DNA from 3 places in the Halobacillus sp. HZG1 genome. Region 1 is predicted to be linked to each of the others. Evidence: riboswitches for the same ligand, from Rfam matches in the RefSeq annotation. Region 1 holds a riboswitch; each other region holds the start of a gene.
What was found. Region 1 has a riboswitch for S-adenosylmethionine ahead of VKA52_RS20575 (phosphoadenylyl-sulfate reductase). Riboswitches for the same ligand answer to the same signal wherever they lie in the genome.
Positions count from the first base shown of each region.

Region 1 (10,686 bases):
GAGCATAAGATAGAAGCGGATGAATTATACCCGTATGTTTCATTCTTACCAGTCACGCTTGAAGTGACAAAGATTACGCTTGAAGGGTTTTACTATCCCTTGGATCGCGCCTATCTGCCATTTGGATCCACCTTGTGCATCTCGAATCGACTGATTGAAGATACAGGTACTTTTTCATTTGAGTCAGGCATACTCTTAGTAATAAGAAGTACAGACTTGCCTACTTGAGGGGAATAAGGGAGTTCGCATTAGTTCATATAGGAGGAGGGGGCTCTTTTGAAATTTTATACCATCAAACTCCCACGGTTCGTCGGGGGTTTAGTGCGCGCAGTCATAAGTACATTTAAAAAAGATTAGGACCCATTCAAAAGGAAAGCTCCGGAGTACACATGGGCTGAGCTCCGGAGAGCACCAAAAGCGCCCGTTTACTTATCTTTAGACAAATAAAAAAAGCACCCTCTAAGGGTGCTTTTTTTGTGAGCTCATAAGCTCTCTGTCAGCAATTATACACGTTGTACTTTGCCGGACTTGAGTTCACGTGCTGTTACGTAAACTTTTTGAGGCTTGCCATCCACAAGGATGCGAACTTTTTGAACATTAGCTTTGAATTTACGTTTATTAGCGTTCATCGCGTGTGAACGGTGGTTACCTGAACGTGTACCTTTACCAGATAGAACACTTCTGCGTGCCATGAAAATCCCTCCTGTTACATACATAAATCATCAGATACTTAGTAACTTTATCATATAGAATACGTGTTTGCAATAATCTAGTCAGAATTATATCAAGAATTTTTTCTTGACAGAACTTATGAATTGTTACACAGTATAGTAGGGATATCCAGGTCATTTTCTTACCATTGAACAGAAATTCATATCGTGATTTTGTGTTATAATAGGGTAGGATTGATGAGGATTATAAAGGAGGATCTATTATGTCTGTTGATTTAAATAACCAATATGGTCATATTACTATTAGCAATGAAGTCATTTCAACGATTGCTGGAGGAGCCGCTGTTGAGTGCTACGGCATCGTCGGTATGGCATCTAAAAATCAGATCCGTGACGGTTTATCTGAAATGCTCCGCAAAGAGAATTTTTCCAGAGGAGTCGTTGTCAGACAGGATGAAGATCGCCTCCATATAGACATGTACATTATCGTGAGCTACGGTACAAAGATTTCCGAAGTCGCTAATAATGTCCAATCACAAGTAAAATACACACTAAACAAAACAGTTGGTTTGTCCGTGGATTCTGTGAATATTTTCATTCAGGGAGTTCGTGTGACAACTGAATAGATCGCGGTTGTAGTCAAAGGAGGAAGTAAGTGTGACGTTACAAAAGTTAGACGGCAAGACGCTTGCCGAAATGATCTTGCAAGGAGCTCATCATTTAAAGCAGAACTCACAAATGATTGATGCTTTGAATGTTTTCCCTGTACCGGATGGAGATACGGGGACGAATATGAATCTGTCCATGACTTCTGGAGCTGAAGAAGTTCGGAATGTGGACCAGAATCATGTAGGAACAGTGGCCCAATCTTTATCCAAAGGTCTCTTGATGGGAGCACGTGGAAACTCAGGTGTTATCCTCTCTCAAATTTTCCGTGGTTTTTCAAAATCGATTGAAGACAAAGAAGTCATCACAACCAAAGACTTTTCAGAAGCTCTTCAAGGCGGGGCCACTACAGCATATAAAGCTGTCATGAAACCTGTGGAAGGAACTATTCTAACTGTAGCAAGAGAAGCTGCTGAAGCATCTGTTGAGATTGCTGAAAAAGAGGATGATTTCATTCCATTCATCGAAGGAGTCGTTCAAGCAGCGAAGAAATCACTGAAGAATACACCAGAATTGCTTCCAGTACTGAAGGAAGTTGGTGTCGTGGACAGTGGTGGACAGGGCCTTGTCACGATTTATGAAGGTTTTCTTGCCAATTTAAAAGGTGAGGAACTTCCGGATCTCGAGGATACTGTATCGATGGATGACATGGTCAACGCAGAACACCACAAGCTGAATCAGGACTTCATGAACACAGAAGACATTGAACTTGGCTACTGCACAGAATTCATGGTGAAATTTGAAGAAGATAAACTTGCTGAACACCCATACGATGAAGAAGCCTTCCGTAATGAGCTCAGTGAAATGGGAGATTCTCTGCTTGTCGTTTCTGATGAAGACTTGATCAAAGTCCATGTTCACGTGGAATACCCAGGAGAAGCCATGACCTTGGGTCAAAGGTACGGCAGCCTTGTTAACATGAAGATCGAGAATATGCGTGAACAGCATACATCGATTGTTGGTGACAAAAAGAAAGCCAAGCCCAAGTCAGAAGAAAAAGCTGAGTACGGAATTGTGACCGTGAGCATGGGAGACGGAATTAAGAAGTTGTTTGAAAGTCTTGGAGCGACTGTCGTTATCCAGGGTGGTCAAACCATGAACCCAAGTACTCAAGATCTATCAGAAGCGATTAAAGAAGCACATGCGAAACGTGTGCTCGTCTTGCCGAATAACAAAAATATCGTCATGGCTGCTGAACAAGCAGCAGAATTAGCGGATGTAGAAGTTGCTGTTATTCCATCAAAAACGATTCCTCAAGGGATGAGCGCGCTTCTTGGGTTCAACCCGGAAGCAGATCTTGATGCGAATAAAGAGGAAATGCTCAACCTCATGTCTGAAGTGAAAACAGGACAAATCACTTACGCCGTTAGAGATACGCAAATCGATGGTTTGGACATTTCCAAAGGCCACTTCATGGGAATTGCTGATGGTAAAATCTCTGCCACTGATAAAGATGCTTTGACGACTGCTAAAACATTGTTGAACCAAATGATTGACGATGATGAAGATGAGATTCTGACTATCTTGACTGGCGAGGAAGCCGACGAAAAAGAGGTAGCAGAACTTGAATCATTCATCGAAGAAACGTATGAAGATTTAGAAGTGGAAATCCACAATGGTGGACAACCGATTTATTCTTATATCTTTTCAATCGAATAAAACACGTACACAAACGCAGCTCTTGGGGCTGCGTTTCTTTTTATGCTTGTTTTCGAACCATCTTGACTCGAAGGTGGTTTCGAATAGAAAAAACAACAATCAAGAGATACCCAAAGATCAGTGAAGTGTACACAAAAGTTAAAACTGAATCGCTGATTTGGATCGAAGACAGTAAAGTTCTCGTATTTGTAAGGATGATGAAACCTCCGGCTAATACTCCTAGAACAGAAGAGGGAAGGGTTTTGACAAGCCAAGCGGCAATGGGAGCGGCTATGACACCACCGATGACGAAAGATGATATCAGCAGCCAGCTGAATTGATCATGCCCTAAAAAAATCAAAAATCCAGCCGTTGCTGAAATCGTTACCAGGAATTCGCTAGTATCCACGGTTCCGATGACTTTCCTTGGAGCGATACCTGATTGAGAAAGAAGCGCGGGTGTATTTACCGGTCCCCAGCCGCCCCCGCCGACACTATCTAAAAAACCGCCTGCTATACCAAGAGGTAAGAGGAAACGTTTATTTACGGACTTCTTTTCTTTGATATGTGTATTTTTCGAAAGGAATAGGAAACGGAAAATGATATAAATTCCTAGTGTGAGTAGGAATATGGATATGTAAGGTCTAATGAATTCCCCTGATATGTAGCTTAAAAATGCTGCTCCTAGGAAGGCGCTGATGGCACCAGGAACTGCGATGATCATGACAAGGCGTTTGTCTACATTGCCAAACTTATAGTGGGAAAAACCAGAAACAGCTGTTGTGGCAATCTGTGACATATGAATGGAAGCGGATGCTACAGCAGGAGCTAGTCCATAGGATAAGAGAATCGTGGATGAACTAAGCCCAAATCCCATGCCGAGTGCACCATCCATCAGTTGAGCAGCAAATCCAATAAGAGCGAAAATCGTCAGTTTCTGCAAAGTGTACCACTCCTTTTATACCGTTCAATTGTTTGTGAATATACATTATTCCTATGCATCTACTTGGTTTTATGATCAAAAAAATAACCCCCATCTGAAAGAAGGGGGAGTCATCCACACCTTATCTTTCAGCCTTCTGGCTGCTGGAATGAGCACCCTCTTACAGGTTGCTGCGGGATCGTCAGACCAGGTTCCTCCCCCGACTCTTCATAAGGATCGTATGATTTTTAAAAGAATAATTCTTAAACTAACGGACATGGTTTTATTTGTCAATCATATAGTTTAAAAAAACAGAAAATTTTTGATTTTCCTAAAAAAGCATTGACATATGATGATAACGAGCATAAGATTTGTATCAACTTGTTTTTCAGAAAATTTCATAGCTTTTCTTATCTAGAGAGGTGGAGGGACTGGCCCTTTGAAGCCTCGGCAACGGATCTATACAGATACTGTGCCAATTCCAGCAAGCGGTAAGCGCTTGAGAAGATAAGAAGAATATAGTTTACATGTAGATGTAAATGCCTTTCTTCTTATCGTGAAGAAAGGCATTTTTATTTTTAGAAAGGAGGAGGAGATGAAACAACCACTCGTAACGTATCAATCTTTTCACAATCCATTTGAAGGTGATCTACCGAAAAATAATGATACAAAAGGAGCTGCAGAGGTCATTCGATGGGCTTATTCTCAGTACGAGGATATCGTGTATGCCTGCAGTTTCGGTGCAGAAGGAATCGTTCTCATTGATTTGATTTCCAAGGAGAAGCCGGATGCCGAAGTCGTTTTTCTTGATACAGACCTTCATTTTGAAGAAACTTATCAGTTGATTGAAAAAGTGAAAATGAGGTATCCGAAGTTAAATATAACGATGAAAAAACCTGGGATGACGCTGGAAGAACAAGCGGAACAGTATGGCTCCGCCCTATGGAAGCGGCAGCCGGATCAATGTTGTTACATCCGTAAAATTAAGCCACTTGAAGATGCTCTCAGCGGCAGAAAAGCTTGGCTGTCAGGCCTGAGACGTGAACAATCCCCCAGCCGTCAGAAAACGAATTTCGTGAACAAGGATGAGAGATTTAAATCTATAAAAGTATGCCCTTTGATTCATTGGTCATGGGAAGACGTATGGCAATATATCCGACTAAATAGGTTGGACTACAATGAATTACACGATCAGCATTATCCTAGTGTCGGCTGCATCCCATGTACCGCCCAGGCATCAGATGATGGGAGATCAGGCAGATGGAAAGGGTTCAATAAAACCGAATGTGGATTACACACAGCGGAATCTTCAGAGAAGGAAAAATCTTAAAGGAGGAAAAGGCATGTCAATCATAACCCCGCACGGTGGAGTGCTTGTAAACAGGTGGAAGGAAACGAGACCAGAGGAGCTGCCGGAAGATATCATCGAGCTTGATTCGATGGCATTAAGTGATGTTGGTTTAATTGCGAACGGAGCTTATAGTCCCTTAAAAGGGTTCATGAACAAGGAAGATTATGAATCTGTCGTCGAAACCTTAAGGTTAAAAGATGGCACTCCGTGGAGTATTCCGATTACGCTTCCGATCTCAGAGGAGCAATCCCGGTCGCTTGGAAGGAAAGCCCAGTTAGTCAAGGACGGGATTGTTTATGGGACGATTACAATAACCGATCGATTTAAACCGGATAAGAAAAAGGAAGCTCAAAACGTGTACTTAACGACAGAGTCGGCTCATCCTGGCGTGAAAAAATTATTCGAACGAGGAGACTGGTATGCTGCAGGTGAAATCGAAGTATTTCATAAACCTCCTTACGAACATGGAAAGTCATTTTACTTAGATCCAAAAGAATCAAGGGAGCTTTTTCAACAATATGGTTGGAAAAAGGTCGTTGGGTTTCAAACACGAAACCCTGTCCATAGGGCTCACGAATACATCCAGAAAGCTGCGCTGGAGACGGTGGATGGATTGTTTTTAAATCCGCTGGTCGGCGAAACGAAAAGTGATGATATTCCCAGTGATGTCCGGATGAAGAGTTATCAAGTTCTTCTTGATCACTATTATCCAAAAGAACGAGTCACCTTGGCTGTCTTCAATGCGGCCATGCGGTATGCAGGTCCTAGGGAGGCGATCTTTCATGCAATCGTCAGAAAGAATTTCGGTTGCTCTCACTTTATTGTAGGGCGAGATCACGCAGGTGTCGGTGATTATTATGGTACGTACGATGCGCAGAAAATCTTCAGCCACTATAAAAGTGGGGAACTTGGTATCACACCACTTTTCTTTGAACACAGTTTTTATTGCAACGCTTGCGAATCGATGGCTTCCCATAAAACCTGCCCCCACGATAAAGAGGATCACATGATCTTATCAGGAACGAAAGTAAGGGAGTTGCTGCGTAAAGGAGAAAAGCCGCCAAAAACGTTCAGTCGTCCTGAAGTGGTGGACGTCTTAATTGAAGGGCTGCAGAAAGACACAGTAGAAGTGAAAGGGTGAGGTCCATGAACAAAAATTTGACCTGGCATGAGGCATCCATTGGGAAAGAAGAGTATCGCAGAAAAAATGGGCACCAAAGTGGAGTGCTCTGGTTTACAGGCCTCTCGGGCTCAGGTAAATCAAGCATTGCCAACCAATTGAACAAGGTCCTGTACGAAAAAGGCATCCAAAGCTATTTACTTGATGGTGACAATGTGAGACATGGACTGAACTCAGATCTCGGGTTTTCAGAAGTAGACAGGGAGGAGAACATCAGACGGATCGGTGAAGTCGCTAAACTTTTTGCGGACAGTGGAACCATCGTTTTAACAGCGTTCATTTCTCCTTATCAAAAAGACCGGGATCTTGTAAGAGCCTCTATACCGGAAGGGGATTTTATTGAAATCCATGTCGACTGCCCTGTGGAGGAGTGTGAAACCCGTGATCCGAAAGGGCTTTATAAGAAAGCGAGAAACGGAGAGATCAAGGGATTTACAGGCATTGATGCGCCTTATGAAAAACCGCTTCAACCGGAACTCGTGCTTGATTCTAAAACGTTTAGTGTGGAAAGTTGCGCGGAACAAGTGTGGAAGCTTTTACAAGATAAAAAATGGGTGACATGAAAGGGGTCGGAAGATGACAAACGTTTATATTGTGGGAGCGGGTCCGGGAGATTACGACCTGATCACAGTGAAAGGGTTAAAAGCGATACAAAAAGCAGACGTCATTCTCTATGATCGCTTGATCAATCAAGAGCTTCTGGATGAGGCGAAGGAAGGTGCAGAACTTGTGTTTTGTGGGAAACGTCCGGACCATCATGCCCTTAGTCAGACAACCATCAATCACCTTTTGTGTAAATATGCGCGGAAAGGAAAAGTGGTCACTCGTTTGAAAGGGGGAGACCCATTCGTATTCGGACGCGGAGGGGAAGAAGCGGAAGAACTCGCCAAAAGAAACATTCCTTATGAAATCGTACCGGGAATCACTTCGGGAATTGCAGCGCCTGCTTATGCTGGCATTCCTGTGACCCACAGGGACTACAGTTCTTCTGTCGCTTTCATTTCAGGTGTCAATAAGCAAGGCGGCGATGAAGAGGCTTATTGGGAGCGGGTCTCTAAAAGTATGGATACCTTGTGCATTTATATGGGAGTAAAGAAATTGCCGCTCATTTGTGAACGACTTCTGAAGTACGGAAGACCTCTTCATACACCTGTTGCCCTGGTGCAATGGGGTACAACAAAGGAGCAAAAAACGGTGACAGGCACGATTGAAGATATTGTCGAAAAATCAAAGCGTATTGAGAATCCTGCAATGATCGTCGTTGGAGACGTAGTCAGGTTACGAGAACGTCTCCAATGGTTTGAGTCATCTCTGGAAGAAAATCTTAAGGAAATAGCCACAGGTGTTGTATGAAAGTAGGGGTAACATGGAAGCCGTTTTGTATGTAAGTCATGGGAGTAGAAAAAAGCAAGCGAAAGAGGAAGCCATTCACTTTTTGAACCTTGTTCAGCGGCAGGTCAACTGCGAACTCTCTCATATTTGTTTTCTCGAGTTAGCAGATCCTGATGTGTTGGAAGGCATTCGTAAACTTGTGGAAAAAGGGGCAGATAGGATTGTCATTATCCCTGTACTGCTACTGAGTGCCGGCCACTATTTCAAGGATATTCCTCATGAGATGGAGAAAGCTGAATCCATCTATCCAGACATTTCGATTACTTATGGTCAAACGCTTGGGATGCAGGAACGAATCACGGATGTACTGGTGGACCGGCTGAAAGAACTGCCGACCGAAATGGATGAATCAGCCAATGTTTTACTTGTGGGAAGAGGGAGCAGGCATCCGGATACAAAAACATCCATCGAATGGATTGCTGGTGTGTTGAGAGAGAAGGGACGGATTCAACAAATTCAAACCTGCTACCTGGCTGCACTTTCTCCTCGATTTCAAGACGCGTTTGAAGAATCGCTAAGCAACTATTCTAAAACAATTGTGGTCCCCTACTTATGGTTTACAGGCCTCCTCTATGATTCTTTGGAAAAAAGCGTGGCGAACGCAAAAGAGAAAGGACATCATGTCTACCTCGCTTCTTATTTAAATGATCACCCAAATATGGTTCAATCCTTGGTTGACCGAGTCAATCAAGCTTTAAGCAAAGGGGTGGAAGAGGAGAGAATTGTGAAATGATATCGCTATCGGTTGATGTAGAACAGAAGAAAGTCATCATCATTGGAGGAGGCAAAGCAGCAGAAAAAAGGGCGAAGGTATTCCTACGAGAAAAGGCAAAAATTACAGTTGTCAGCCCTGCAGTCACGGAATGCTTAAAAGAGATGATCAAGAAGAAGGAGATCCATTGGTTGAATCGTCATTTTGAAAATGGTGATGTTACGAGCGCATTTCTATTAGTTATTGCGACGGATGACTGCGAGACAAATGACAACATCGCCTTGCAAGCAGGGAATGTGCCCCTTGTGAACAGAGTAGATGGGGGGAAGGGTGGAAACTTTCATCTTCCTGCACAATTTTCCCGGGGGAAACTAAACGTATCTGTCACCACCCAGGGAGCTAGTCCTAAGCTCGCAGGACGCTTGCGTGAAGAATGGGAAAAGCAGTTCCCTCCTGCCTATAAGGATTATGTGGATTTTTTATATGAATGCAGACAAATGCTGAAGGCCTCTCCTTTATCTAAAGTGGAGAAAGAGATGTATCTGGAAAGAATGCTTGATCCCTCTTATTTAGAACGGGAAAAACAATGTGTCATCAAGGAAGAAATACATACCAAAGGAGGAGGAAGCCTTTGTCGGGACTAAAAGGAAAAAAGGTTGGCATTGCGGCAAATCGCCGTTCGGAAGCGATTCAAAAATTAATAACGAACATGGGTGGAAAGCCTTTTGTTTTTCCATTGCAAGGAGAGCAGCTGCTGGATGAAAAAGCATCCCGCGCTCATGTAAAAGACTACCTTCATCAATCGTTTAACCGGGTCATACTGACGACAGGTATAGGCGCTCGGACGCAAGGAGATGCCGCAATAAAAGAAAGGGTAGACGGGAAATTTCTTCAGAAGCTCGAAAACGAGTCTCTTGCCATCCGGGGTTCGAAAACGCTGGATTGGTTAAAAGCCAATGATCTATTTCCTGATGTAATCTCTGCAGACGGAACGATGGAAAATCTATTGTGTCAAATCCCTGTTGTAGATCGAACAAAGAACCAAGAAATCTTTCTACAGACATACAATGAAGATGAAGAATTTTTAGTAAGAAAATTAGAGGAGAAAGGATACAGGGTTTACAGAGCTAACCCCTACAAGTTCTTACCACCTGATCCTGTTGTCGTAGAAGACTTAGCCCTCCATATCGCAGACGCTCAACTGGATGCGGTTGTTTTCACAAGTAAAACCCAGGTGAAAAATTTATTTCATCAAAGCAAAAGGTTGGAAAATGTTGTGGAAGCTTTCCAACATCATGTCCAGGCGGTAGCTGTTGGTAAAGTAACCGCTCAGGCTCTGCATGACCGAGGGATTTCTTCGGTCATTCAACCCGAGCGACCGAAGATGGGTGCGATGATTGTGAAGCTCGATCATTATTTTCAGGAGCAATGGTTGAATCAATAGCTATCAATATGGAGGTGTCAATGTTGAATCTTGATGTCAAGAACAGTCCATTTGATCAAGAACAAACGGAACAATTGAACCGTTTGCTTCTAACAATGGATGACCGACAGAAAATATGGCTGAGCGGTTATTTGGCCGCCTTTCAGAACTCTCCTTCCCTTGCTGTAAAGAATCACCAAGGAGAAGAAAAAGCAGTGTCTTCCCGGAAGGTGACCCTTTTGTATGGATCACATACCGGAAACTGTCAGGCCCTTGCGGAAGAATATGGGGCCAAGTTAAAAGAAAAGGGCATGGTAGCCAACGTTCTGGATATGGATGAATATAAGCCGAAAAACTTAAAAAATGAACAGGATCTATTGATTTTGACGAGTACCCACGGAGACGGAGATCCTCCAGATAATGCACTGTCCTTTTATGAATTTCTCTTCAGCAAACGAGCACCAAAATTAGACGGAACGAAGTATTCTGTCCTTGCTCTCGGTGACAGCTCTTATGAGTTCTTTTGTCAGACGGGGAAGGAAATCGATGAACGCCTGAACGAACTCGGTGCTGAGCGTATCCACCCCCGTGTCGATTGCGACCTTGATTATGAAGAAGATGCTGAATCATGGTGGAATGGAGTGCTTCATACATTAGGTGATACTCATGAACAGGTCTCTCCAACGGTTGAAAAAGTCACGTCTGTTACCGATCGTCCGATTTACTCTAAG
Region 1 is NZ_JAYLVQ010000086.1:286,227-296,912, reverse strand. It holds gene VKA52_RS20605 (thiamine diphosphokinase) at 1-228, shown strand, start outside; gene spoVM (stage V sporulation protein SpoVM) at 277-357, shown strand; gene rpmB (50S ribosomal protein L28) at 504-692, opposite strand; gene VKA52_RS20590 (Asp23/Gls24 family envelope stress response protein) at 935-1,297, shown strand; gene VKA52_RS20585 (DAK2 domain-containing protein) at 1,329-2,996, shown strand; gene VKA52_RS20580 (sulfite exporter TauE/SafE family protein) at 3,037-3,918, opposite strand; SAM riboswitch class I at 4,037-4,134, opposite strand; SAM riboswitch class I at 4,305-4,411, shown strand; gene VKA52_RS20575 (phosphoadenylyl-sulfate reductase) at 4,493-5,227, shown strand; gene sat (sulfate adenylyltransferase) at 5,241-6,389, shown strand; gene cysC (adenylyl-sulfate kinase) at 6,395-6,991, shown strand; gene cobA (uroporphyrinogen-III C-methyltransferase) at 7,005-7,781, shown strand; gene VKA52_RS20555 (sirohydrochlorin chelatase) at 7,795-8,553, shown strand; gene VKA52_RS20550 (NAD(P)-binding protein) at 8,550-9,176, shown strand; gene VKA52_RS20545 (uroporphyrinogen-III synthase) at 9,164-9,976, shown strand; gene VKA52_RS20540 (assimilatory sulfite reductase (NADPH) flavoprotein subunit) at 10,000-10,686, shown strand, end outside.

Region 2 (10,686 bases), on a different contig from region 1:
TCGAAGATTTGGCAGCAGAAGATGTGATTACACCGGAAGATTTTACAGATGAACATTTAATGATTGCTAAAACAGCGGAAGATTTTGTTCTTGGTGAGGTTGTTCCAAAAATTGACAACCTTGAAAACCACGAATTTGAACATTCCGTAGCCCTTTTGAAGCAAGCGGGAGAGTTGGGATTGTTAGGTGCTGATGTACCTGAAGAGTACGGTGGACTTCAGTTAGATAAGATCAGCTCTTCATTGATTACTGAAAAGTTTTCCCGTGCTGGAGGCTTTTCCGTTACCCATGGTGCTCACGTGGGCATAGGCTCTCTACCGATTGTTTTCTTCGGTAATGAAGAACAGAAACAAAAATACCTTCCATTGCTTGCTACAGGGGAGAAAATTGCTGCGTATGCTTTAACAGAGCCAGGTTCAGGATCCGATGCTCTTGGAGCAAAAACGACAGCAAAGTTAAATGATGCTGGTACTCATTATGTATTAAATGGAGAAAAGCAGTGGATTACGAACTCTGCCTTCGCTGATGTGTTCGTCGTATACGCCAAGATCGATGGAGATAAGTTCACGGCGTTTATAGTGGATCGTGACTATCCAGGCGTATCTACAGGTCCAGAAGAGAAAAAGATGGGAATTAAGAGTTCTTCCACTCGTACATTGATATTAGAAGATGCGGAAGTCCCTGTGGAGAATGTTCTTGGAGAAGTTGGGCGCGGGCATGTCATTGCATTCAACATTCTAAATGTCGGTCGCTACAAACTGGCGATTGGCGGAGTAGGTGGTTCTAAGCGAGCAATTGAGCTTTCGGTCAAGTATGCCAAGGACCGCAAACAGTTCAAGACTCCGATCGCAAGCTTTCCATTAATTCAGGAAAAGATCGGTTCTGTAGCAGCCAACACCTATGCAAATGAGAGCTCCGTGTATCGTACGGTAGGTTTATTCGAACAAAGCATGGGTAAATTGTCTGACGAAGAGCTGAAAGATGGCGCTGCCGTTGCTAAAGTCATTGCAGAATATGCAATTGAATGTTCATTGAACAAAGTGTTTGGAACAGAACTTCTGGACTTTGCTGTGGACGAAGCTGTACAAATACATGGTGGATACGGTTTTATGGCTGAATACGAAGTAGAAAGAATGTACCGTGATTCCCGAATCAACAGAATCTTTGAAGGTACGAACGAAATCAATCGTATGATCGTCCCAGGTACACTGTTGAAGAAAGCAATGAAAGGCGAGTTGCCTCTCCTTCAGCAAGCACAAGCCCTTCAAGAAGAAATTATGATGATGATGCCGGAAGAACCGGGTGTGGAAGTTCTGGAACAAGAGAAATATTTATTGAAAAATGCGAAGAAGATTGGTCTCCTTGCTGCTGGTCTTGCCGCACAGAAATACGGAGAGAAACTGGAAAATGAGCAAGAACTTCTTGTAAATATCGCGGATATAGTAGGCGAGATTTATAACATGGAATCTGCCGTTCTTCGTACGGAGAAAGCAATCAATAAATCAGGTGAAGAGAAGAACAAACAGAAACTCCTCTATACACAAGTGTATGTGCAGGAAGCCTTCAATCGAATCGAAGGACATGCGAAAGAAACATTGATTGCAGCGGAATCCGGGGATTCTTTAAGAATGATGCTAGGTGCTATGCGTAAACTGACACGTCATACACCTACAAATGTTATTCCTAAGAAGCGTGAGATTGCAAAAGCATTGATTGAAGCTGAAAAGTACACGGTTTAAAAAATAAGGTTGAATGTCACACAGGGCCTGCACTTTCGAAACGCGAAGGTGCAGGCCTTCGTTTTGCTCTATTCATCTTAAACAATATGGCAGGATTGTGGAGGACTCAGTTTCGAGACTTATGTTGAGTGTATGGGGGCGGAGGGGAATATCTCGCTTTCCGCGGGAGCGCGGTGAGACTCCTATGGGACGTGTGGGACAGGTGAGACCCCGGAAGGCTTAGCCTGAGGAGGCTCACCGCCCGCCCCATGGAAAGTGTTCAAATGCGGAATCGTCCTGGTAGACACGACTGTCATAAGCAGAACAGCAAAGGAATGTGCTTTTCATTCCTTTGCTGTTCTGCTTATGACGCGAGTGTCTGGACGATGGAGCAAGACGAACCTTTTCCCGGAGCCCTAAACTCACACAAACACCTCGAAACTGAGTCTTCAACTAAAGGGAGGATTATGGAAGAGCATGAGATGAATATGAAGACAATCTTAGAAATAAATGAAATCTTCGCCTTCGTTGTGATAAAATATTAGACAACAAGAATGAAGGAGGGTGTGAAGATGTCTTTAACCTTCTATTGGTACCCAAATTGCGGTACATGTAAAAAAGCTAAAAAGTGGTTGGATGAGGAAGGGATTGACTACGAATCTGTACATATTGTCAATCATCCCCCTTCAGAAGAGCAGTTGAAGAGCTTTATTTCTACTAGTGACAAACCTGCAAAGAAATTCTTTAACACTAGTGGGAAAAAGTATAGAGAACTGAATATGAAGGAAAAGCTAAAAGAAGCAGATGAAGCACAGATGATTGAGTGGTTGGCATCTGATGGAATGCTTATAAAGCGGCCCATCCTAACTGATGGTGAAAAAACAACCATAGGGTTTAAGCAGGATGAGTTTGAAAATGTTTGGGCTCAGTGAGCACATTATTGGGAATAGAAGCCTATAGCTTTTATGTTTATATTAGTTGTTGAACTATAATTATTATTTTGGAGGTAATTGACATGAGCGTACCTAAAGACCTGCGTTATTCTGAAGAACATGAATGGGTGAAAGAAGAAGGGGAAAAAGTTAGAGTCGGTATTACTGAATTCGCGCAATCAGAACTTGGAGATATCGTATTCGTAGAACTTCCAGAAGTCGGGGATGAGCTGGAAGCAGATGAGCCGTTTGGCAGTGTAGAGTCTGTGAAGACAGTTTCTGAACTTTATGCTCCTCTTAGTGGTAAGGTTGTCGAAGTTAATGAAGACTTGGAAGACAGTCCGGAATTTGTTAATGAATCTCCTTACGATAAAGCCTGGATGGTTGTTGTTGAACCAAGTGACAACTCCAAGGTCAATGATTTGATGACTGCGGAAGAATATGAAGCAATGATTGATGAAGACTAAGGATAGTGCATTGGACAGGCAGGGCTTTAAGAATCCTTGTCTGACATGATCACGTTTGATCTTAATCATGTTCAGACCATGCCTGAGAGGCATGGTCTGTTTCTATATAGTAGGTGATGAAGATGGATGGAGAACGAATCGTCATTGTTGAAGGAATCACGGATAAAAAGAAGTTGAACAAGGTCCTTGATGAAGATATTGAAATCATCTGCACCCATGGGACTTTAGGAATCGAGCGGATGGAAGAAATGATTTTTGATCACAATTTAGATGATCGGACCGTGTATATTCTCGTGGACGAAGATGACTCTGGCTACAAATTAAGAAAACAATTGACGGAAGAGCTTCCTCACGCCGAACATATCTATATAGATAAGGCTTTCAGAGAAGTAGCAGCTACGCCGGAAGCTGAATTAGCAAGAGCCTTACTTAGTAGACATTTCAACGTAAAATCGATTTATTTAATATAGGAGGATGGCTGTGGAGGAAATAAAAACATCACCAGAAGTAAAGAAGCACTTTGATGCTCCACAAACGACCCTCACCTTCGTTCACAGCCCTTTTTGCGCAACGTGTCATTTAGCACGTCAAATGCTTACAACACTTGAAGCGGTCTTTGATCGGGGAGTTTTTAAGGAAATGAATGCTTCTCTGCACCCTGAATGGATGCAGTATTATAAGATTAAAAGTGTCCCGTGTCTGCTAGTGACGAGGGATGGGGAGGTAGAGGAAAAGATATATGCTTTTCAATCTGTCTCCTATATGTATGAGAAAGTCGTTGGTTTTGTTGAATAGTGTATGTATTTCCCAGGAAATGACCACTACTGTAGAATTGAAAACTTCTCTTATTAAATATGGTTTGGAAGTTATTCTATAATAAAAAACAGGGAAGACTCTCCAGAGTCTTCCCTGTTTTTTCTAGTCTTGAATATCATACAATTTCTCCTAGTTTGCTTACAATATCTAAGAAGGAGGACTGATCACCAAAATTCGCATGGATATTACCTTGTTGATCGATGATGATGGTGGAAGGAACGCCATCACAATTGTACATGTCATAAACGTAACGTCCTTCGTCAGAAAGAGTAGGCTGCGTTAAAAACTTTTCGGTGAATTCGAGACCTTCCTCTATCTTCCGTTCTCTTCCAGAAACATTGATCGTCAGCATCGCTACTTTTTCATGATCCATCGTTTTGAACAGTTGTTCTTTCATAGGTAAATCTTTCCCGCAATCTGGACACCAGGAGGCCCAGAAGGTCAAGACAATAACTTTCCCTAGTTCGTCTTCCAGTTTATAGATTGAAGATTGATCGTTAATATAAGGCAGTTCAAATAAAGGGGCTTGTTCACTCAATGTCATTCTCCTTTGTATCTGGCGAAGTTATGGATTGACGCTAATCTATGTCCCATGCTAACATAATTATTAATTTCATATCGACATCTTCACTTATCCAGAGTGGCGGAGGGACTGGCCCGACGATGCCCGGCAACCGGCAGGTAGACTGCACGGTGCTAAATCCTGCGAAGTCTTTGACTTTGATAGATGAGAAATGTAAACGCGATCAATCTCTTCTATTTAAAGAAGGGATTTTTTTATTGTGTAAATCGCGTGAATATTTGCTGTTTTGGTTTATAATTGATCGACTTTATTTTCTGAACAATCTGTTTTGGAGTTGACACAAAATTCGTACGGTGCTACAATCCTCTTTGTGCTACTTAAACGAGTTAAAGTAATAATAATTTAATAGACTAAAATCTCTTATCCAGAGTGGCGGAGGGACTGGCCCGATGATGCCCGGCAACCGGCAGAACTATTTTGCTCAGGTGCCAATTCCTGCAAAGTAAAAAACTTTGACAGATGAGAGAACAGATTTTTAGGTATGATTAAAAACGCCGCTCTGTTCTCATAACAGAGCGGCGTTTTTTTGGAAGTGGAGGGAAATCATCATGATTACAATTAAAGGACTATCAAAGATATTCCACACGAAAGATCAGGATGTACGAGCTGTGGATGACTTAAGTCTTAACATTAACAAAGGGGAAATTTATGGGGTGATCGGCTATAGCGGTGCCGGTAAAAGTACATTTATTCGTTTACTGAACCGGTTGGAAGACCCCACAGAAGGAAGCATTCTTGTCGATGATCAGGAACTCACTTCTTTGAGTAAAGGAAAATTAAGGTTGGCAAGACAAGAAATTGGAATGATCTTCCAACATTTCAACTTGCTTTGGTCGCGAACCGTTCATGATAATATCGCTTTTCCATTGGAAATTGCCGGTATCCCTAAAGCTGAGAGGCAGAAACGAGTCGATGAATTGATTGATTTGGTGGGATTGAAAGGACGTGGAGGTTCTTATCCATCTCAATTGAGTGGCGGACAAAAGCAGAGGGTGGGGATAGCCAGAGCACTTGCAAACAACCCTAAAGTTCTTTTGTGTGATGAAGCTACATCCGCCTTGGACCCAGAGACCACTGATTCGATTCTTGATCTCCTTGTGGATATTAATGAAAAACTCGGCCTTACAATCGTTCTGATTACACATGAAATGCATGTAATACGCAAAATTTGTCATCAGGTGGCGGTTATGGAAGAAGGGAAGATTGTGGAGCAAGGGGAAGTGTTGGATGTCTTTCTCCATCCTAAAAAACCGGTAACGAAGAAGTTTGTGGATCAAGTGATGGGAGATCCGGAAAAAGAGACCTCCCTGCAGTTGATCAAAGATAATTACCGATCTGGAGAAATTATCCGTCTTCATTTTGTCGGAGATAGTACAAATCAAGCACTCATCAGCGATTTATCCAGGAAGTTTGAAGTAGATGTCAACATTCTGCATGGGAAAATCACCCAGACGCAAAAGGGTGCGTATGGAACAATGTTTGTACAGTTTGATGGAAATCAAAAAGAAGTCGAGCGTGCCATTGATTATATTGGATCAACATCTGTAGAAGTGGAGGTGAATCCACATGTTTAATGAATGGTTCCCGAACGTAAGAATGGAAGACATGATTACAGCTACAAATGAAACCCTCTACATGACTCTGGTTTCTGTCGCAGGTACGTTTGTTTTAGGTTTGCTATTGGGACTACTTCTTTATTTGACCGGCCCTGGGGGTCTCTGGGCAAACAAAACATTGAATTGGATCACTGCTTCTATCGTTAACATATTTAGAGCGATTCCTTTTATCATTCTCATTTTATTGTTGTTCCCGTTTACTGATTTTCTGATTGGAACTATTCGAGGGCCTCAAGCAGCGCTACCTGCACTAATTATTGGTGGAGCTCCATTCTATGCCCGTTTAGTGGAAATTGCTTTGAAAGAAGTCGATAAAGGTGTCGTGGAAGCCGCAAAATCTATGGGAGCTAAGTATTCGACCATCATTTTCAAAGTATTGCTTCCGGAATCGATGCCAGCTCTGATATCAGGGATTACCGTAACAGCGATCGCATTGATTGGATACACTGCAGTAGCAGGTGCAATTGGATCAGGTGGACTTGGCGACTTCGCTTATTTCTACGGCTTCCAAAGAAGTAATTTTGATGTTGTATTTATCTGTACCATTTTAATTATTTTGATTGTGTTTATATTCCAATTCATCGGAGATGCGATCTCACGGAAATTGGATAAAAGATAAAGATAAAATAAAGAAAAGGGAGAGAATGAAAAATGAAAAAAATCTGGACGAGTTTAATCGCTGTATTGTTTATCCTAGTGCTCGCAGCTTGCGGGTCATCGAATGAGGAGGAAACTTCATCAGGATCTGAAGGTGAAGGTGATGCCAAAGAGATTAAGGTAGGAGCCACTAGTGTTCCTCACGCTGAAGTTCTTGAAAAAGCAAAACCTATGCTCGAAGAAAAAGGAATCACATTAGAGATTGAAGAATATCAGGATTATATTTTACCGAACCAAGACTTAGATGAAGGTCGAATCGATGCAAACTATTTCCAAACGATTCCTTATATGGAGACTCAAGAAGAAGAGAAAGGATATGACTTTGTAAACCTCGGTGGTATCCACATTGAGCCGATCGGAGTTTATTCTCAAAAGTATGAAAACCTGGAAGATGTGGAAGAGGGCACGACGCTAGTCATGAGTCGTTCCGTATCCACTCACGGACGAGTTCTTTCTCTCTTAGAAAAAGAGGGGCTGATCAAATTGGATGAAAGTGTTGAAAAAGTAGAAGCTACGGTACAGGATATTGTAGAAAACCCTAAAAACATCGAATTTGATACAGGTGTAGATGCAGCAAACCTTCCCCAGGTTTATCAACGTGAAGAAAACGTGCTTGTAGCTATTAATACAAATTATGCGATTGAAGCTGACTTGTCTCCAAGTGAAGATTCAATTATTCTCGAGGAATCTGACTCTCCATATGTAAACGTTGTTGCTGCTAATAGTGAAGATAAAGACAATGAAGCATTGAATACCCTTGTAGAAGTTCTTCGTTCTGATGAGATCGTAAACTTCATAAAAGAAGAATATGACGGTGCTGTTGTGCCGGTATCAAGTGATGCTGAATAACGGATAAAATGGGTGGCTGCGGTTTATACTAACCGCAGTCACTTATTTTTATTGGGAGGTTTTCGTATGCAGGAACAAAATATGACGTGGACGCAAACGTATTTACATGATTATAAAGAAGGAATGGGAGCCTTCAGAGAGCACATGCCGGAAGTTTCTCATAAGTTCGATGAATTTACACAAGAATGCTTTAAAGAAGGGGAATTATCTAAAAAAGATAAGCAATTGATGGCATTAGGAATCAGCATCGTTGCACAGGATGAGTATTGCATGATTTACCACACGAAGGGCTGTGTCGATCAGGGAGCAACAGAGAAGGAAATATTAGAAGCTTGTGGTGTGGCTGCGGCATTTGGAGGAGGAGCAGCTTTGAGCCAGGCTGTAACCCTTGTACAGGATGCATACATGGACTTGACGTCAACGGTCAATTGATCCACTTATTAGAAAATTCGAGAAAATCGGATGTATTCTAAATACTCGCCCGGAGTAAACGCTTACATTGGAGAAAAGAGTTTGATTTGATGTATTTTAGAGTTTCAAAGGGCTTTGTTTGGGTATATTATTTGTGGTACTTTAAATTGTGTAAATAATCTGAAAGGATTGATTCGTTATCAATGACGATCTGAATTTGAATTACACTGCTGATATGGAGAAAGCCATGCACCAGTCTCATAACATGAGTTATGCGGAGTACAGCAGGAAGTTGGATACACGCTTGAAAGTAGAAGAGAAACGCCAACGTGAATTCGAAGAGAGTCAGAAAATGATTGCCCAAGTCGACCGTCAATTGCATAGATAATTCATGACAGTAGATGAAAAAATCAGGTGTGTTTAGCCACCTGATTTTTTCATGTTATAATACACATGAAAATTGTAGAAATTTGTTTGTTATATGTCCGTTTCCACGTTTTCAGCTAATGGGAAAAAGTTGATAACAAGCACTAAATGATATAAGATTATAATGAGAATAAATTGAGAATAGTTCTTTGTTTCCGATTAACTTGGACATTCGATAAAAATAGATACTGGAGGTATTCATTTATGGCAGGATCAACTTTAGAAATCAAAGATCTTCACGTAGAAATTGAAGGTCAGGAAATCCTTAAAGGTGTTAATTTAACAATCAACGGTGGGGAATTCCACGCTGTTATGGGACCGAACGGAACCGGTAAATCCACGCTGGCTTCCGCAATCATGGGTCACCCTAAATATGAAGTGACAAAAGGTGAAGTATTGCTTGACGGCGAAAACGTTCTTGAAATGGAAGTGGACGAGCGAGCTCAAGCAGGTCTATTCCTTGCAATGCAATATCCTAGTGAAATCAGTGGTGTGACAAATTCTGATTTCCTTCGTTCTTCCGTTAACGCTCACCGTGAAGAAGGCGACGAAATCTCTCTTATGAAATTTATTAAAGAGATGGACGCGAAGATGGACACACTTGATATGGATAAAAACATGGCTCAGCGTTACCTTAATGAAGGTTTCTCCGGCGGTGAGAAAAAACGTAATGAAATCCTACAATTGATGATGATCCAACCGGCAATTGCCATTTTGGATGAAATTGATTCAGGACTTGATATTGATGCCCTGAAAGTAGTTGCTAAAGGAATCAACGAAATGCGCAACGACGCTTTCGGCTGCTTGATCATTACTCACTACCAGCGTCTATTGAACTACATCACTCCTGATAAAGTACACGTTATGATGCAAGGACGTGTTGTCAAATCCGGTGGGCCAGAACTTTCCCAGCGTCTGGAAGAGGAAGGTTATGACTGGATTAAACAGGAACTTGGCATCGAAGACGAAACCGTTAACGCGTAATTAAGATAGGAGGGTAATCATGACAGTAGAAGTCTCACTACCATATGACAAAGAGTACATCTCACAATTCTCCCAAGGGCAGAACGAGCCTGAATGGATGAAGAACCTTCGTCTTAGCGCCCTGGAGAAATCGGAATCTTTACCACTTCCGAAACCAGATAAAACGAATATTTCCAAATGGAACTTCACAGAGTTCGACCACCATGTAACCGGTGATCGCATTGATTCTCTTGATGAACTTCCAGGTGAAATCAAAGATTTCTTAGATGAAGAAAAAGAACAGCAAAACCTGGTCATTCAGCGTAACCATACAGTGGCATACGGAACGATTGATCAGAAACTGAAAGATCAAGGTGTCATTTTCACAGATATCGGGACGGCTCTAAGAGAGCACAGTGAATTGGTAGAAAAGTATTACATGAACGATGCGGTTCATATGGATGAGCATCGTTTGACTGCTCTTCACGCCGCTCTCATGAACGGAGGGATTTTCCTTTACGTTCCAAAAAACGTTCAGATAGAGGATCCGATTCAAGCGATTTTCTGGCAGGAAGATCCAAAAGCTTCCTTGATCAACCACATCTTAGTAGTAGCTGAAGAGAATAGTTCTGTGACATACGTAGAGAACTATATTTCTCACAATAAAGAAGAGAAAACTTCCGCGAACATCGTGACAGAAGTCATCGCTAAAGATGGAGCAAAAGTATCTTTCGGTGCAGTGGACAACTTTGAAGCAGGCACAACTGTTTATGCCAATCGCCGTGGAGTTGCATACCGTGATTCCGTCATTGAGTGGGCTCTTGGACAAATGAACGAAGGCGACACGGTTTCTGAAAACATCACACACTTGATTGGTGATAATTCACACTCCAATGCGAAAACAGTTGCTATTGGACGTGGAAAACAGAAGCAGAACTTTACAGCTAACATCACTCACTTCGGAAAAGGCTCCGACGGTTACATTCTTCAACACGGGGTGATGAAGGATAAAGCATCTGCTATTTTCAACGGAATCGGTAAAATTGAACATGGCGCAAGCAAGTCTAATGCCGAACAGGAATCACGAGTTCTTATGCTGAGCAGCGACGCACGCGGTGACGCGAACCCGATCCTTCTCATTGATGAAGATGACGTAACAGCGGGACACGCTGCTTCCGTTGGACGTGTAGATCCGATCCAATTGTATTACCTGATGAGCCGTGGAATTTCCAAGTTTGAAGCTGAGCG
Region 2 is NZ_JAYLVQ010000065.1:31,263-41,948, forward strand. It holds gene VKA52_RS12420 (acyl-CoA dehydrogenase family protein) at 1-1,739, shown strand, start outside; gene VKA52_RS12425 (arsenate reductase family protein) at 2,291-2,650, shown strand; gene gcvH (glycine cleavage system protein GcvH) at 2,734-3,117, shown strand; gene VKA52_RS12435 (toprim domain-containing protein) at 3,240-3,587, shown strand; gene VKA52_RS12440 (thioredoxin family protein) at 3,598-3,912, shown strand; gene VKA52_RS12445 (TlpA family protein disulfide reductase) at 4,049-4,471, opposite strand; SAM riboswitch class I at 4,562-4,667, shown strand; SAM riboswitch class I at 4,874-4,982, shown strand; gene VKA52_RS12450 (methionine ABC transporter ATP-binding protein) at 5,065-6,090, shown strand; gene VKA52_RS12455 (methionine ABC transporter permease) at 6,083-6,751, shown strand; gene VKA52_RS12460 (MetQ/NlpA family ABC transporter substrate-binding protein) at 6,784-7,638, shown strand; gene VKA52_RS12465 (carboxymuconolactone decarboxylase family protein) at 7,705-8,070, shown strand; gene VKA52_RS12470 (hypothetical protein) at 8,267-8,437, shown strand; gene sufC (Fe-S cluster assembly ATPase SufC) at 8,680-9,459, shown strand; gene sufD (Fe-S cluster assembly protein SufD) at 9,479-10,686, shown strand, end outside.
Region 2: linked by a shared signal. The riboswitch ahead of VKA52_RS12450 (methionine ABC transporter ATP-binding protein) and the one ahead of VKA52_RS20575 (phosphoadenylyl-sulfate reductase) in region 1 are both predicted to bind S-adenosylmethionine.

Region 3 (10,686 bases), on a different contig from region 1:
CAAGTTTCGGTGTCACCGCCATCCACGTGACTTTGTCTGCTTATATGACCGTTGCCTTTCTCGTTGCTTCTATTGCCGCGCTCCGACTCATGAGAAGCAAAATCACGAAAGCTGAGCGTGCCTACCATAAAAAAGCATTGACCATCGCTCTTTACTTCGGCGCGCTCATGTCTCTTGCAACAGCAGTCAACGGGCATGAAACAGCACAGATGCTTCATGAATACAATCCACGTAAATTGGCAGCTGCGGAGGGACTTTTCGAAACTCAACGCTACGCTCCGTTATCCGTCGGTGGTTATACTTCTCTGGAAGATCAACGAGTGAAATACGCAGTCGAAATCCCTTACGCACTCAGTTTCCTTGCTGGTGATCGTTTGGATACAGAAGTGATGGGACTCAATGAATGGCCCGAAGAATTATGGCCGCCGCTTTATGTCCACATCCTCTTCAATGTCATGGTCGGGATTGGTACGGTCCTCATTTTAATTGCGTTCCTTGCTTTGTTCTGGAAACACGTCCTGAAAAAAGAGTTTCCAAGCTGGATCCTGGCTATGCTCGTTGTCAGTGGTCCGCTCGCGATGCTTGCCATTGAAGCGGGCTGGTGCTTCAGCTGTATCGGTCGGCAGCCATGGACCATCAATGAAGTGCTGCGTACAGATGAGGCGGCAACTAAATCCAACAGCGTCGGTTTCCTTTTCTACCTTTTCATGACCCTCTATATTACTTTGCTGTTTGTCACTGGATTCGTGATGCGCTATTACTTCAAACGGAACCCGGTCCGTAAAGATTTGGATGCGCGGGAAGCGTAAGAAAACATCATCCCAGAAAGGACGTACAACCTATGGAAGCATCAACATTAGCGATTACGATTTTGTGGAGCTTGCTTTTCGTCTACTCCATCCTCGGGTCTCTCGACTTCGGCGCCGGATTCTGGGGCATGATTTATGGAAAAAATGAAGAAAAAAGTGCCTCCCAAATCGCCAACCGTTTTCTTTCTCCCACATGGGAAGTGACCAACGTCTTTCTCGTCATTTTCGTGGTATCTGTCGTCACTTTTTTCCCGTTCGCTACAACCTTGCTCAGTAATGTTCTGCTCGTCCCGGTCGGACTCGGGGTGCTGCTCTTGACGATCCGCACGACGTTCATGGTTTTTCAGCATCACGCTGATCGATACAAAGACCTGCTCCGGCTGACTTCCGGTTTTACCGGATTGATCATTCCGGCACTTCTCGTAAGTATTCTACCGATTACTTTAGGGGGGTTTGTAAGTTTTGAAAGTGGCTACCCCCGCCTGGAGTACGGAGAATTGCTCACCCACCCGACCTTGTATATGCACATCTTGTTCGGATTATCGACCGAGCTTTTCATCTCCGCCATTTTCCTGATGGACTACGCTAAAGAAGCAGAAGATTGGAACGCGTACGATACCTTCCGTAAGCATTCCCTTTGGCTTGGACCTGTCAGTATCGCGATTGCCATGTTGACGATCGGCACATTCCCTGATGAGGCTTCATGGATCGTTGATAACATCCAGGAGCACTGGGTGGCGTTCGGTTTATCTCTACTATTCTTTCTCATCGGTTATGGCTTTCTCTTCATCAGAAAAAAAGACGGCCGTCGGGGACTGGCACGCCCCGCTGTCATCATGGTTGGCTTACAATATGCCGTCGCAATTTATGCCTATGGGGCCGCACACCTGCCTTACTTGATTTATCCGGATATTACCATCACAGACGGGTTCACAAACCCTGATACGTTCTATCAGATGCTGATTGTCTATGCCGTCGGATTCGGAATTCTCATCCCAGCTTTCTACCTTTTCTGGCGCCTCTTCCTCAAAGACCGCCGCTACTTGAAACAGGAATAACTCACAACGGCACCCACCTCGTGGGGGGCCGTTTTTTGTTTATCCGCTTTTTAAAAAAGGTACATAACTACCATATTCCATGGATCCCTTAGAACTTCTTATAGAAAAGGAGCAAAGATATGCAGGAACTGACGAAGGATTATCTCGAAGAAGCTATTCAAGACAGCCGCCCCTTCGCTTCATCCGGGAGTGTCAACATGAGTCTCCCTCAATACGACGAAACCATCAAGGATTACCTTGGTGTGACCATCATCACAACAGACGGAGAGTGCTTTTCAGCCGGTAATAATGACAAATATATTCCGATGCAGAGCACTTCAAAAATTATCGGCCTTATGCTCGCTTTACAGGATTTCGGAAAAGAGCGTGTATTCCAAACAGTAGGCATGGAACCAATGGGTGATTTTTTCAATTCCATCAGCCAGCTTGAGTCTTATGATACAAGTAAACCTTTCAATCCAATGATCAACGCAGGAGCCATAGCTGTTGCTGCGTTGATTAAAGGACAAACCGTTGATAAACGATTCCATCGCTATATGGATTTCCTGCGTCAGGTAACGAATAATGAGCAGCTAGAAATGAGCAAGGAAGTATATGAGGCCGAAAAGGCGAACGGTGCACGGAACCGCTCCCTCGCTTACTTCATGGAGAGTACCGGTACGTTGGTTACGGATGTAGAAGAGGCGCTCGACCTTTATTTCCGAATGAATTCCGTCATGATGTGCTGTCACGATTTCGCCCGCGTGGGTCTGTTTTTAGCAAAAGGAGGACTGGACCTTGAAACAGGTGAAAAGCTGATCCCCTCCCACCACTTACGCACAGTGAAGGCAATCATGATGACATCAGGGATGTATAATTCATCCGGGCACTATGCAGTGGAAGCAGGTTTTCCTTGTAAAAGTGGAGTATCTGGAAGCATCATCGGTTCCTCCCCTGGACGTATGGGAATCGGCGTGGTAGGACCGGCCATTGATGAAAAAGGGAACAGTACAGCCGGAGGTGCCTTGATAAAAAAGCTCTCACAGGACCTTGAACTTAATATGTTCGGTGTCGAGAACACAGAAAGGAAGTATGAAGATGGCGTTTGATTATGATCTCGATTTTGATAATATCGACTTCCGCAAAAATCCCGAGAAGTACCGCGTCGGACGTGGCGAACAAGGGGTATTGCTCGTAGAACCATATAAAAGTGAAATCCTGGCTCACTGGCGCTTCAAGACACCGGAAATCGCCCGGGAATCATCGGATAAAATCTATCAGATGTTTCTCGACTACAAAGAAGCGGATGACTTCGTCGGCATGGATATGGCCCGGAAGTTCCTACAGATGGGCTACACACGCTCGCGGCGATACGCGAATTATAAAGGAGGGAAAAAATATGACAAAAACGGAGAAGTGAATGATCGCGACATTGACAACGAGAAAGCAGAATCCGCAAGAATTTTCGAGGAAAAATGGGTGCTGGCCCGTGAAGATGAGGATTATCTAAAGAAAAAGAAAGCCCACCAAAAGGAACACGGATAATATATTGACAATTTCGACTATTGAACGTAGGATAACATTAACCCGAGTAAACAAATCGGATTAATAAAATGGAGGGGTGTACGCGTGAAAACATACCCACTTCTGATTAACCTGCTGTTCATGGTCATCTCCTGGTCCATCGGAGTTTACTTCCTATCTGTCATTTACACTCCAACGATCATCATCCCCCTCTTCAATGACTTTATCTGGATTCGCGACTACAAAGGACTCCTCGGCTTGACGGCTATTTTTACTGTCATGACTATTCCCTTGGTGGCCATCCTTTATAAAAAACGCGGACAAATGAAGAGAAAGACAACATGGTACGGCATGAATGCCATCACTCACCTGCTCTGGATCGGTACGCTTGCTCTACAAGTCAAAACAGTTCTCTACAACTTAGGAATCTGTCATTAATTGACAGGATTCCCATCTCCTCTGTCGAACCATTGAGGTAGAGGAGGAATACATATGGATTTTCAAACCTTTTATGAAGAGTACAAACGAAGAGCAAGCCAACAAGATTTAGATTACTTGAAAAAAGTGACATCACAAGCCCTCGTTGCAAGAGAGATCCGTCATGGGGAAAGAGTGGATTACTCGTATGAAGAGTCGATGGAGGGATGGCATCAAGCCTTCGAACATTTCAAGGACCAGGATATGTACTGGATTTACACCGACCATTCCGTGACCATGCTTAATGAAAACATCCAGCTTGCCGCCTTCTGGATTTCCATCCGGTTAAACGGAGAACTCCTGCCAACATCCAACCTCTTTTTTGATACATTCGAAAAACAGGGTGACGAATGGCTGCTCGTCCGCAGCTATATCGAATCCGGCGTGCAAAACCCACCCATCTAAGCCTCCTCTTTTAGAAGGAGGCTTTTTTCTCATCCCAAAAAAGTTTTCGGAAAAATTTCTTGTCAGCATATTGTCAAAACTTTCTGAGTAGTGTAGAGTATTCAGCAATTAGAAAAAATTACAATTGAATCTCTTATCATGAGAGGCAGAGGGATTGGCCCGACGAAGCCTCAGCAACCCCTGGTTTTACCAGGAAGGTGCTAACTCCAACAAGTTGTTTTATCCAACTTGAAAGATAAGAAGAAGAACCGTACCCACAAAAGTCTTCTTCTTCAAGAAGGCTTTTTTTATTTCCCTTTTTAGATTTTATCAAGGCGTTGGATATTGAACCATTAACTAATAAAGGATGTGTTGTTATGTGTCCGCATACGGATACGAAATTCGTTCAGACCGGGAACCAGCGGGATGAACCTACGGGGGCGATTAACCCTCCTGTATATTTTTCCACCCCCTTCCGCCACCCCGGTTTAGGAGAGTCGACAGGTTTTGATTACACGCGAACCGGCAATCCTACCCGTCAAACTCTGGAGTCTTCCATCACTGATATCGAAGGTGGGGATGCAGGATTTGCGTTCAGCTCCGGGATGGCTGCGATTCAAACCGCCCTCTCCCTTTTTAAAAAAGGCGATGAAATCATCGTTTCCGAAGATTTATATGGAGGGACGTTCCGCTTATTTGAACACATGGAAGAGCGTTACGACCTTCGCTTTCATTATTGTGACAGCAGCAACCTTGAACGCATCCATACCTACATCAATGAACGAACGAAAGCCATTTATGTGGAAACACCGACAAATCCGCTGATGCATACGGCTGACATCAAGCAGATTTCAACAGTCACGAAAGCCCACAATCTTCTCCTGCTTGTTGATAACACCCTTTATACACCGGTGTTACAGCAGCCGATAGCAGAAGGGGCCGATGTCGTCATCCATAGTGCTACGAAATATTTGGCGGGTCATAATGACGTACTGGCCGGAATCCTTGTAAGTAAAGGAAAAGTCGTAAGCGAGAAGCTCGCTTTTCATCAGAATACATCTGGAGCTGTCCTCTCTCCTTTCGATTCATGGCTTGTGATGCGCGGGATGAAGACGCTCCCCCTTCGGATGCGCCAGCATGAAGCAAATGCGAAATCCGTGCTTGCCTTCCTGGAGGACCACCCGAATGTCACAGATATCTTCTACCCTGGAAAAGGCGGGATGTTATCATTCAGACTTCAATCCGAAGAATGGATCGACCCCTTTCTAAGAAACTTAAACTTGATTAGTTTTGCCGAAAGTCTCGGTGGTGTAGAGAGCTTTATCACCTACCCTGCGACCCAGACCCACGCTGATATTCCAGAAGAAACCCGGATCAGTTACGGGGTTTGTAACCGCCTGCTCCGTTTCTCTGTCGGTGTCGAACATATCGATGACTTGATTCAAGATCTTCACTATTCCCTTGCCCAATTACCAAAGGAGGAACCGATCCGATGAATGATCATTCTTTGCAAACCCGATTGTTGCACAGCGATTATAAATTCGATCCGCACAACGGAGCGGTCAGTGTCCCGATTCAGCAGGCATCTACCTTCCATCAGCAGGATTTCGACAATCCCGGAATCTATGATTACAGCCGATCCGGCAATCCGACCCGAAAAGCACTGGAAGACACCATTGCGGGACTGGAGAGTGGAAGTCACGGCTTTGCTTTCGCCTCTGGAATGGCTGCGATTTCTACGGCCTTCATGCTTTTATCGAAAGGTGACCATGTCGTCATCACACAGGATGTGTATGGGGGAACTTTTCGTATGATCCGCGATGTTCTCGTAAGATTTGGAATCGATCATACATTTGTGGATATGACGGACCTCCATGAAGTAGCAACGGCCATTCAGTCAAACACCAAACTTTTGTATATAGAAACACCTTCCAATCCCACGCTTGAAATCACAGATATTCGTGCCGTCGCAAAATTAGCAAAAGCGAATGATTGTTGGACATTCGTCGATAACACGTTCATGACTCCCGCTCTGCAGCGCCCACTTGAACTTGGTGCAGATCTTGTCCTGCATAGTGCAACGAAGTTCATCGCTGGTCACAGCGATGTGGTGGCAGGCCTTGCCGCTACCCACGATGAAGACATCGCAGAGCAGCTCGGTTTTTTGCAAAATTCATTCGGCTCCATTCTCGGCGCACACGATTGTTGGCTCGTGCTTCGCGGCTTGAAAACCTTACATTGCCGAATGACGCAATCTTCAGCATCTGCTGTAAAGATCGCAGAGAAATTAAGCGTTCACCCACTCGTAGAACACGTCTACTACCCCGGATTCCGTTTCCATCCGGGAAGCTCGACTCAAACGTACCAGGCACAAGGGTCTGGAGCAGTATTGTCCTTCAGGCTGCGTGATGAAGAAGCAGTAAGACAGTTCACAAAACATGTGGAAATCCCGGTTTATGCGGTTAGCCTCGGGGCAGTCGAATCAATTTTATCCTATCCCGCACGGATGTCTCACGCCTCCATGCCAAAAGAAGAGCGTGAAAAGCGTGGCATAACTGATGGTCTGCTTCGTTTATCCGTGGGGCTTGAGAACCCGGAAGATCTACTCAACGATTTCCATCAAGCTTTAGAAAAACTCGAACCCCAGGCATTTCTACAAACAGGAGGTTGAGCGATGGATGGAAGCGGAGCATAACGCCCTGCTCGAATGTTCTCAAGTTTAAGCAGCGGCAGGGTGCTTTTATCAGTATTCTCTTAGGAAACTTATTAGCGAATGTATAGCTTTTATTAGCAGCTTCTGGCCTTTAATTAGCGACTTTTCAGCTTTTATTAGCATCTGGTCCTTCTTCCTTCACAAAAAAACGCCGAACATCAGCATAAGCTGCGTTCGGCGTTTTCTTATTTATGCTTATAAATCACTGTACTATACACTTGCGACTTCGCTTTTGGATCCAAATGCTTGGCGGCACTGTTCACCGCTGCCATCGCTTCATTGAATCCGGAAGCGATAAGCATCGTTTTCGCTGGATAGACGGCCGCATCACCAGCGACAAATACCCCTTCCAGACTCGCACACATATCTGTCGAAACGGGGATTCTTCCTTTGTCCGTTTCCAATCCCCACTCGTCATATAAACTCTTATCGATTTGCAAGCCTTCATAGACGAGGATATGATCGACCTCAAGCACGGAACCGTCTTGAAGGATCGCTTCTTTGAGAGCTTCATCTCCTCGCAGCTCTTCAATCTTTTTATTTTTATGGATGTGAACAGAGGAATCTTCTACCTTTTCAACATCCTGTTCATAGACCGCTTTAAATTCATCCCCGCGATTCAATAGATGAACTTCTTCTGCCACCCCTTCAAGAGCGAGTGACCAGTCAATGCCGACACGGTTTTGCGAGACGACCGCAACTTTCTGCCCTCGATACTGTTCCAGGTTTTGAATGGTGTAGTGAATCTGTTTCCCGTCATAGAGATCGCTGCCTTTCACTTCAAGCGGCTGCATTTCAAACGTGCCCAGACCGGATGCGACAATCACGGTTTTTGTATGATGCGTTTGGCCGTCATCTGTCTTGAGGAGCAGATTTCCATCTTCTTTTTTACCGATAGATGTCACTTTCACCCCTGTCACAAAGGCAGGTTCAATCATTTCCGCCTGTTCCTTGACATTTGTGACGAGATCTTCCCCTGTAATACCCGGGAACCCGCCGACGTCATAGATTTTCTTCTCCGGATAGAAAAAGGAAACCTTGCCCCCGACTTGAGGCTGGTACTCGATGACTTTTGTCTTCAAATCTCTCATTCCACTATAAAAAGCAGCATATAATCCTGTGGTTCCTCCACCAATTACTGTTACATCATACATCTCTTCCATGGACGTGAACTCCTTTTTCTATTGGGTTTTCATAAGCAAATAGACAAAATATGGGGTGCTGACAATCGACACGACAATCCCTACAGGAATCTCTGCCGGGGCGATGATATTTTTCCCAATCGTATCAGCCACGACTAAAAATATCGCTCCGATCAATGCAGCGGCGGGAATCATCCGTTGATGCCCGGGGCCGACGATTCGGCGGGCGATATGCGGAGCCACAAGACCAAGGAAGGCGATTCCTCCTCCTGCAGCCACTGATAAACCGGCCAGACCGACAGCAAGAAGTAAAAACGTCCGCCGCGCTTTTTCCACTGGAATACCGAGTCCCATCGACATCGAATCCCCTAAATTCATAACGTTCAACGTTCGAGATCTATAGATGGTCCAGGCAATCATCAATAGGATGGGTGGTACAATGACAAAAACGAGATTCCAATTGCCCATCCATAAATCCCCTGCTAACCATACGAGCGCCTGATTAAAATCCTGGGGGTTCATTTTCACTTGAAAAATGATGAGTACTGCGCTGAAACCTGCATTCACACCGATTCCGACGAGAATGAGGCGTATAGGGTTAACCCCTTTTTTCCAAGCGAGCGCATACACAAGGAAAGCTGCCAGGAACGCACCAATGAGGGCAAACAATGGCAAAATGTATATACCAAAACCGGTAACCATCGCCATCGACGTTTGGAAAAAGAAAATATATAAAATGACAGCAAATCCTGCGCCTGTATTAATTCCAAGAATACCCGGGTCGGCAAGGTCGTTCTGCGTGACTCCCTGGAAGATCGCCCCGGAAACGGCCAGTCCTGCGCCCACGAATAAAGCGAGGACCATGGATGGAAGTCTGAAATTAAAGAGCACCAGCTCCTGGCGGTCGGTCCCCTGCCCGATGAATGTTTTCAGAACGTCCAGAGGAGCAATTTTAACAACGCCCATGTTCAAACTGATGAGAACCATCAAGCCTAGGAAAAGAAACAGCACGGCCATCACAAAAGATAAACGTGTCTTCCTCATAAACTCCCCCTCCCTTCACCACGAGCAAGGTAAAGGAAAAATGGGACACCAATGCATGCTGTAATGGCTCCAACCGGTGTTTCGTAAGGGGCATTGACAAGTCTCGCTCCGATATCTGACAGAACAAGCAGCAAGCTTCCGAGCACCGCAGATACAGGGATGATCAGCCGATAATCGGAACCCACAAAAAAACGCGCCACGTGAGGGATAACCAACCCGATAAACCCGACCGTTCCGGCAACAGAAACAGCTGCTCCCGTTAATAGGAAAACGACGATGACGCCGAGAGCTTTGACTAAGAATGTATTTTGACCAAGACCTTTGGAAACCTCATCCCCGAGACTCAAAATCGTCACGGATTTTGAAATCAAGGCAGCCAGGCTCAATCCTACCGCCCCCGCAACCAGCAGGATTTGGACAGACATCCAATCCGTTGCGGCTAATCCGCCGGCATACCAGAAGCTCATTTGTTTGGCTACTTGAAAGTGTAAAGAAATAGCCGAGGAAAGTGAACTCAGCATCCCGCCGATAGCGACACCAGCGAGTGCTAACTTTGCCGGTGTCAGACCTCCTCTGGAAAAGGACCCTACCGCAAATACAAGAATCACTCCGAGTCCCGCTCCAATAAACGCAGCAGTGGTCATTCCAATATTACTGACGGCAGGAAAAAAGACAATCGTCAATATTAAGGCAAACGCAGCTCCATGGGTGACCCCCATAATAGACGGCGATGCGAGTGGATTTCGCGTCAGTCCCTGCATGACCGCACCTGACACCGCTAAAAATGCTCCGACAAGGGCACCAGCTAAAGCCCGAGGCATGCGCAACTCTCGTATGACGGCATGGTTCGTAGACTCAGGGGCAAAAGAAAAAAGCGAATCCCAAACCGTACGCAGGGATATGTCCGTCACTCCGACAGAAATGGATAAAGCCATCACTACAGCTAATAGAATCATGCCACCCGTAAAAATAAAGGCCGCACGCCATACTTTTCTCGTTCTTTCATTCCACTCTTTGTTCGCTTCTCTTGTTCGTTCTTCCACTGCCAGCGACCCTCTCTACCTATGTATCTATCTTTGTTTGACACATCCGTTGATAATGATTATCATTATCTTATCATAAACTTCCGAGGAGGAACAAATAAATGTCGAAAAAAGTAACCCTTTACATAACCGGTTTACTGCTTCTCGTTTTGTTAGCAACAGGATGCAGCAGTGAAAATGAGGATTCATCCTCTACAGAAGGGGAGTCTGAAGATACAGCAGCCAGCGAAGAAAACAGCGAGGAAACAAGCGAACGTACGCTTAAACATGCGATGGGCGAAATTACTCTAAAAGAAAAGCCCGAGCGCATTCTTGCTCCTTATCTGGAAGATTCACTCGTAGCACTAGGCGAAAAGCCTGTCGCCCAGTGGTCCATCGGTGAAACCGTCCTGAATTACCTGCAGCCACAACTTGAAGGCGTACCTAAAGTCGGCTGGGATTTACCCGTTGAACAAACCATTGAGCAAAACCCTGATCTCATTATCTTCAGTGCCCCTTCTGCATTGCAGAATG
Region 3 is NZ_JAYLVQ010000021.1:14,114-24,799, reverse strand. It holds gene VKA52_RS02200 (cytochrome ubiquinol oxidase subunit I) at 1-809, shown strand, start outside; gene VKA52_RS02195 (cytochrome d ubiquinol oxidase subunit II) at 842-1,867, shown strand; gene glsA (glutaminase A) at 1,987-2,955, shown strand; gene VKA52_RS02185 (DUF4385 domain-containing protein) at 2,945-3,391, shown strand; gene VKA52_RS02180 (hypothetical protein) at 3,476-3,808, shown strand; gene VKA52_RS02175 (flavoprotein) at 3,863-4,252, shown strand; SAM riboswitch class I at 4,383-4,494, shown strand; gene VKA52_RS02170 (methionine biosynthesis PLP-dependent protein) at 4,609-5,727, shown strand; gene metC (cystathionine beta-lyase) at 5,724-6,902, shown strand; gene VKA52_RS02160 (NAD(P)/FAD-dependent oxidoreductase) at 7,130-8,107, opposite strand; gene VKA52_RS02155 (FecCD family ABC transporter permease) at 8,126-9,130, opposite strand; gene VKA52_RS02150 (FecCD family ABC transporter permease) at 9,127-10,086, opposite strand; gene VKA52_RS02145 (ABC transporter substrate-binding protein) at 10,275-10,686, shown strand, end outside.
Region 3: linked by a shared signal. The riboswitch ahead of VKA52_RS02170 (methionine biosynthesis PLP-dependent protein) and the one ahead of VKA52_RS20575 (phosphoadenylyl-sulfate reductase) in region 1 are both predicted to bind S-adenosylmethionine.